3 regions of the Xanthomonas indica genome follow, and region 1 is predicted to be linked to each of the others. Evidence: predicted binding sites of a transcription regulator. Region 1 holds the regulator's gene; each other region holds the start of a gene.

Region 1 (2,263 bases):
CAGCTGGCACTGTTCCTCGTCGTCGAGTTCGTTCTCGCGCAGCCAGGCGCGGGCCTGGGCGGGGGCGACGAACTCGGCCGACAGCTCGGCGCGGTCGGCGCCGTGGCGGACCACGCCGCTGTCGGCGCGCAGCCCGGACAGGAAGCCGAGCGCGTCCACCATCAGCGACTTGCCGGCGCCGGTTTCGCCGGACACCACGGTCATGCCGGGGCCGAATTCCAGTTCGGTGCCGCGTACGACGGCGAAATCCTTGATCGAGAGATGTCTGAGCATGGGGTCTGCATCCGGAGCCGCGCAACGCTAGCATGCGCGGGTAGGTGGGCCAATGACTTGCCAAGCCGGCGTGCAGACATTATCTAAGGACCAGTCTCACGGGTTGATTCCATGCGCGCTTCCCCGGTCCATTCCAGCCTCGATCCGCGTGCCCGGCAGCTGCTGCGCACGCTGATCTCGCGCTACATCCGCGACGGCGAGCCGGTCGGCTCGCAGACCCTGGCCCGGCACGCCGGGCTGGACGTGAGCCCGGCGACGATCCGCAACATCCTGGCCGACCTGGAGGACGCCGGGCTGCTCAGCTCGCCGCACACCTCGGCCGGGCGCGTGCCCACCGCCACCGGCTACCGGGTGTTCGTCGACAGCCTGGTGCAGATGCGCCCGCCGGCCGAGGGCGAGGTGGCGCGGCTGCGCGCGGAGATGGCCAATGCCGCCGGCACCCAGGCGCTGCTGGGCAGCGCCTCGGAACTGCTGTCGGCCATGACCCACTTCGTCGGCGTGGTCAGCGCGCCCAAGCGCGAGCAGTTCGCGTTCCGGCACATCGACTTCGTGCCGCTGGACGCGCGGCGGGTGCTGGCGATCCTGGTGTTCGCCGACAACGAGGTGCAGAACCGCGTGATCGAGCCGCGCAAGGCCTACGAGCCGGCCGAACTGGAGCGGGTGGCCAACTACCTGAACCGGCATTTCGCCGGGCGTGCGCTGGCCGACATCCGCGCCAGCCTGCTGCGCGACCTGCGCCATGCGCGCGACGAGATGGAGCAGCTGCTGGCGCACAGCGTCGAGCTGGCCGAGCAGGCGCTGGCCCCGGCCGGCGACGACATGGTGCTGGCCGGGCAGACCAAGCTGATGGGCGTACAGGACCTCTCCGACCTGGAGCGGTTGCGCGAACTGTTCGAGGTCTTCGCCAGCAAGCGCGAGATCCTGCAACTGCTCGAGCGCACCATCCGCGCGCCCGGCGTGCGCATCTTCATCGGCGAGGAGACCGGCATGGTGCCGCTGGAGAGCGTGTCGCTGGTCACCGCCCCGTACATGGCCGGCGGCCAGGTGCTGGGCGTGCTGGGCGTGATCGGCCCCAAGCGCATGGACTACGACCGGGTCATTCCCCTGGTGCAGACCGCCGCCGACGTCCTCGGCGCCCGCCTGGACCCGTCCCCGCCCGGCGACCGCTGAGCCACGCGCACGGGGCGCCGCCGCGCCATTCGTCAGCCGGCGGTCCCGCCGCGCCACGCCAATCCCCAGTCCCGACGCCCCAATCCCCGGATTCACTTGAATCCGCGCGCACCGCCCACATAGGTGGTCCGGTAAGGCGGGACGCACCCCGCCAGGGACACGGACATGACGCAAGAGCACCCTGAATTCGATTCCGAACACCTGACCGAGGCGCAGCAGCCCTCGACCGATCCGCTGCAGGCGGAAGTGGAGACGCTGCGCAGCGAGCTGGCCCTGGTCAAGGCCGACGCCCTGCGCGAGCGGGCCGACCTGGAGAACCAGCGCAAGCGCATCGCCCGCGACGTGGAGCAGGCGCGCAAGTTCGCCAACGAGCGCCTGCTCGGCGACCTGTTGCCGGTGTTCGACAGTCTGGACGCGGGGCTGACCGCCGCCGGCAGCGAGCCCAGCCCGCTGCGTGACGGCCTGGAACTGACCTACAAGCAGTTGCTCAAGGTCGCCGCCGACAACGGCCTGACCCTGCTCGACCCGACCGGCGAGCCGTTCAACCCGGAGCATCACCAGGCGATCAGCCAGGCCGAGGCCGAGGGCGTCGCCCCGGGCCACGTGATCCAGGTGTTCCAGAAGGGCTACCTGCTCAACGAGCGCCTGCTGCGGCCGGCGCTGGTGGTGGTGGCCAAGCACGATTGAGCGGGCCGGCCGCCCGCGCCTGAACCCGGCGCGGCGGCAGTGGAACGCTAATTTGCGGCGATGGCTTGAATGACCTGCAGCCATCCCTATATCCGAATCAGAATCCCGGCACTGGCCGGCTACACGACCTTTC
Region 2 (2,263 bases), 2.3 Mb from region 1:
GCCGCTGGCCAGGCTCACCGCCTCGCTGAAGGTCACCGCCAGGTCGCCGGCGGCGGGGAAGTCGGTGGCGCCCTGGGTCGGGGTGGTGGCGGTCACGGTCGGCGCGGCATTGCTGCTGCCGCCGGCGAAGGTCTGGCCGTTGTTGCAGGCGCCGAAGGTGCTGGTGGCGCTCTCGCTCCAGCTGAAATCGGCCGCGGCGCTGCCGTTGCCGCGCAGCTGCAGCGAGGTGCCGGCCGGGGTGCTGTTGCTCTCGCTGACCGGCAGGTTCTGGCTGGTCATGCCCGCGGCGGGGCCGCCGCCGCCGGTGATGCTGCCCTCGTAGCTGAGGAACTGCACCACCTTGCCGTTGCCGTCGACCAGCGCCAGGCCATCGTTGGGCCCGTTCTGGATGCCGTTGCTGGCATAGCTGACCGTGGCGATGCGCACCTGCCCGCCGCAGCTGACCAGGTTGCCGGCCGGCACCGCGCTGTTGGCGTAGGCGGTGGCCGAGCTCGGGTTGCTGCCGTTGTACAGATAGACGCGGTAGCCGCTCAGGCTCTCCCCGGCGGTGGCGACGATCTCCACGCCTTCGCCGGTGTCGCCGGCGGCGGTGGCATCGTCATAATGCAATTCATTGATGAATACGGCGGCCTGGGCCGGCCCGGCAAGGGCGAGCAGGCAGGCCAGCGGCAGCGCAACGGCGGATGGCTTCATCGACAACTCCTTTTGGTGACGGATCCCCCCCTGGGTCCGGGCTCAGCCTAGCCTGCCTCTGTGACACTGTGACGGGATTCGGTCACTGCTTGGCACGCAAGGCACGTCTTCGGCAAAAATTTTTTGCCCGCAGCCCTTGAAAGCGCCGGCCACGGCACTACATCAGGCGCATCCCGGCGCTACCGGGTTTTTTCGCGAGCGTTGCTGGCAGTCGTCATGGGCGAGTGCTAACATCGCCGGCCTTTCCTAGACCAATCAATCACTTAAGAGGTCTCTCTCAATGAGCATCAAGCCGCTTCACGACCGCGTCGTAGTCAAGCCGATCGAAGCCGACGAAATCTCCGCCGGCGGCATCGTGATCCCGGATTCGGCCAAGGAAAAGTCCACCAAGGGCGAAGTCGTGGCCGTCGGCGCCGGCAAGCCGCTGGACAACGGCAGCGTGCGCGCCCCGGCGCTCAAGGTCGGCGACAAGGTCATCTACGGCCAGTACGCCGGTTCCAGCTACAAGGCCGAAGGCGTCGAGTACAAGGTGCTGCGCGAAGACGACGTGCTGGCGATCGTCGGCTAACAGCGCCGCCGATCGCGGGAATCGGGAATGGTGAATCGGGAATCGGTCAGGCGCCTTCTTCGCCCGCGATTTCCTTCTCGTCCCGACCGCCCGCTCTTGATCTGCCTATTCCCTGTTCTCCATTCCCTATTCCCGAGGTAACTCAACATGGCTGCCAAAGATATCCGTTTCGGTGAAGACGCCCGTTCGCGCATGGTGCGCGGCGTCAACATCCTCGCCAATGCCGTCAAGGCCACCCTGGGCCCGAAGGGCCGCAACGTCGTGCTCGAGAAGAGCTTCGGCGCCCCGACCATCACCAAGGACGGCGTCTCCGTCGCCAAGGAAATCGAACTGGCCGACAAGTTCGAGAACATGGGCGCGCAGATGGTGAAGGAAGTCGCGTCCAAGACCTCCGACAACGCCGGCGACGGCACCACCACCGCCACCGTGCTGGCGCAGGCGCTGATCCGCGAAGGTTCCAAGGCGGTCGCCGCCGGCATGAACCCGATGGACCTCAAGCGCGGCATCGACAAGGCCGTCGTGGCCGCCGTGGCCGAGCTGAAGAAGATCAGCAAGCCCACCGCCGACGACAAGGCCATCGCCCAGGTCGGCACCATCTCCGCCAACTCCGACGAGTCGATCGGCAACATCATCGCCGACGCGATGAAGAAGGTCGGCAAGGAAGGCGTGATCACGGTCGAGGAAGGCTCGGGCCTGGAGAACGAGCTGGACGTGGTCGAGGGCATGCAGTTCGACCGCGGCTACCTGTCGCCGTACTTCATCAACAACCAGCAGAGCCAGCAGGCCGACCTGGACGACCCGTTCGTGCTGCTGCACGACAAGAAGATCTCCAACGTGCGTGACCTGCTGCCGGTGCTGGAAGGCGTGGCCAAGGCCGGCAAGCCGCTGCTGATCGTCGCCGAGGAAGTGGAAGGCGAGGCGTTGGCGACCCTGGTGGTCAACACCATCCGCGGCATCGTCAAGGTCGTGGCGGTCAAGGCCCCGGGCTTCGGCGACCGTCGC
Region 3 (2,263 bases), 1.4 Mb from region 1:
GATCGAAGAGCGCCTGCTGGTCACCAAGGTGCTGTTCCAGCTGCGCCTGGCCCGGCTCGACGAGATCGCGGTGACCTTCTGACCGATGTGATGTCCCGAGCCTGGAAGCGATGAGCAACAACGAAGACGAAAGCCGGATCCAACTGGAGCCGTCGTGGAAGGCGCAGGTCGGCGACTGGCTGCTGCGCCCGGAGATGCGCGAGCTGGCCACGTTCCTGCGCCAGCGCAAGGCCGCCGGTGCGCGGGTATTCCCGCCGGGGCGGCAGATCTTCGCCGCCTTCGACGCCACCCCGTTCGAGCGGGTGGAGGTGGTGATCCTCGGCCAGGACCCGTACCACGGCTATGGCCAGGCGCACGGGCTGTGCTTCTCGGTGCTGCCCGGGGTGCCGGTGCCGCCGTCGCTGCTGAACATCTACAAGGAGATCGAGGACGACCTGGGCATCCGCCGGCCGGACCACGGCTGCCTGCTGCCGTGGGCGCAGCGCGGCGTGCTGCTGCTCAACGCGGTGCTGACGGTGGAGGAAGGCCGCGCTGGCGCGCACCAGGGCAAGGGCTGGGAGGGCTTCACCGACCACGTGGTGGAGACCCTCAACCGCGAACGCGAGGGCCTGGTGTTCCTGCTCTGGGGCAGCTACGCCCAGGCCAAGGGCAAGGTCATCGATACCCGTCGCCACCGCGTGCTCAAGGCGCCGCACCCCTCGCCGCTGTCGGCGCACCGCGGCTTCCTCGGCTGCAAGCATTTCTCGGCGGCCAACGAGTACCTGCGGCGGCGCGGCGCCACCCCGATCGACTGGAGCCTGCCGCCGCGCGCCGAACTGGAGGCGGCCCTGCGCGGCGCCTGAACCCCGGGTGGACGCAACGGCGCTGTCGCCGGCCGTGGACGCCATTTTCGCGAACCGAATGCTAGTTTGGCGGTCAGATAGCGGGACGATGATGCCGACCCCGATTGTTTCAATGGCTTGTGATGCAGTGCCATTCCTGAGTCGAATGTTGCATAAACAGAACACAGGAACTTTTTACTGTACCCAGCAGTCCAATTAGTAGACTGCTAAGATGAGCCCTATGAGCCAGACTCTTACTACCAACGCATTGGTTGCCAACAACCTCCCGATTCCCAGTCCGCTCGGTTCGCTGGATGCCTACATCGGCGCCGTGCACCAGATCCCGGTGCTGACGTCCGACGAGGAACATGCACTGGCGGTGCGGTATCGCGACCAGGAAGACCTGGACGCGGCCCGCGAACTGGTCCATTCCCACCTGCGCTTCGTGGTGCACGTGGCCCGCGGCTACAACGGCTACGGCCTGCCGCTGGGCGACCTGATCCAGGAAGGCAACATCGGCCTGATGAAGGCGGTCAAGCGCTTCGACCCGGACATGGGCGTGCGCCTGGTCAGCTTCGCGGTGCACTGGATCCGTGCCGAGATGCACGAGTACATCCTGAAGAACTGGCGCATCGTCAAGGTCGCCACGACCAAGGCGCAGCGCAAGCTGTTCTTCAACCTGCGCAAGTCCAAGACCCGTCTGGGCTGGATGAACGCGGCCGAGGTCACCGCGGTGGCCAAGGACCTCAACGTGTCCGAGCGCGAGGTGCTGGAGATGGAGTCGCGCCTGTCCGGTCGCGATATCGGCTTCGATGCGCCGTCCGACGAGGACGACGACCACGCGCCGCCGTCGCCGGCCGCGTATCTGATGGCCAACGAGGAAGATCCCTCGCAGGCCTATGAGCGCGCCGACAGCGAGGACAACCAGCTGCAGCTGCTGCGCGAAGGCCTGGCGGAACTGGATGCGCGTTCGCGCGACATCATCAAGCGCCGCTGGCTGGATGCCGACAGCAAGATCACCCTGCAGGAACTGGCCGACGAGTACGGCGTGTCGGCCGAGCGCATCCGCCAGATCGAGGCGAACGCGCTAAAGAAGATGAAGGCGCTGTTCGTCGCCTGATCCGCCCGCGACGATCGTTTGCATTGCGCGAAAAGGCCCGGCATTGCCGGGCCTTTCCTTTTGTCGCTGGGCGCCACCGCGGACTGGCGCCTGCGCAGTGCGCAAGCGCACCCCGCCAGCGGCCGGGCTACGCCTCCGGCGGGCGCGCCACCGGCAGGTGCCAGCCGTAGCGGATCGCCATGAAGCGCAGGCCGAAGCACAGCACCGCGCCCACGGCCAGGCCCCAGGGCTGCGGCAGGTGCAGCACCTGCGCCGCGGCGACCACGCCGCCGCCGAGCAGGGCCGCCACCGCGTACAGTTCGGCCTGCAGTACCACCGGCGT

The links. The regulator HrcA, encoded in region 1, represses chaperone genes, less so after heat shock. The targets are predictions, from matches to a motif close to TTNGCACTCNNNNNNNNNGAGTGCNAA.
Region 2: Q7W82_RS04805 (co-chaperone GroES) is a predicted target of HrcA. The motif match lies at 898-924, and genes of this name have one in related genera.
Region 3: rpoH (RNA polymerase sigma factor RpoH) is a predicted target of HrcA. The motif match lies at 1,026-1,052, and genes of this name have one in related genera.

Annotation. Positions count from the first base shown of each region.
Region 1 covers NZ_CP131914.1:3,391,265-3,393,527, reverse strand. Annotated here, with positions in the region: gene recN (DNA repair protein RecN) at 1-273, opposite strand, end outside; gene hrcA (heat-inducible transcriptional repressor HrcA) at 385-1,443, shown strand; gene grpE (nucleotide exchange factor GrpE) at 1,609-2,130, shown strand.
Region 2 covers NZ_CP131914.1:1,121,957-1,124,219, forward strand. Annotated here, with positions in the region: gene Q7W82_RS04800 (endonuclease) at 1-693, opposite strand, end outside; gene Q7W82_RS04805 (co-chaperone GroES) at 974-1,261, shown strand; gene groL (chaperonin GroEL) at 1,409-2,263, shown strand, end outside.
Region 3 covers NZ_CP131914.1:4,778,072-4,780,334, reverse strand. Annotated here, with positions in the region: gene Q7W82_RS20410 (response regulator) at 1-82, shown strand, start outside; gene ung (uracil-DNA glycosylase) at 111-842, shown strand; gene rpoH (RNA polymerase sigma factor RpoH) at 1,063-1,941, shown strand; gene Q7W82_RS20395 (trimeric intracellular cation channel family protein) at 2,069-2,263, opposite strand, start outside.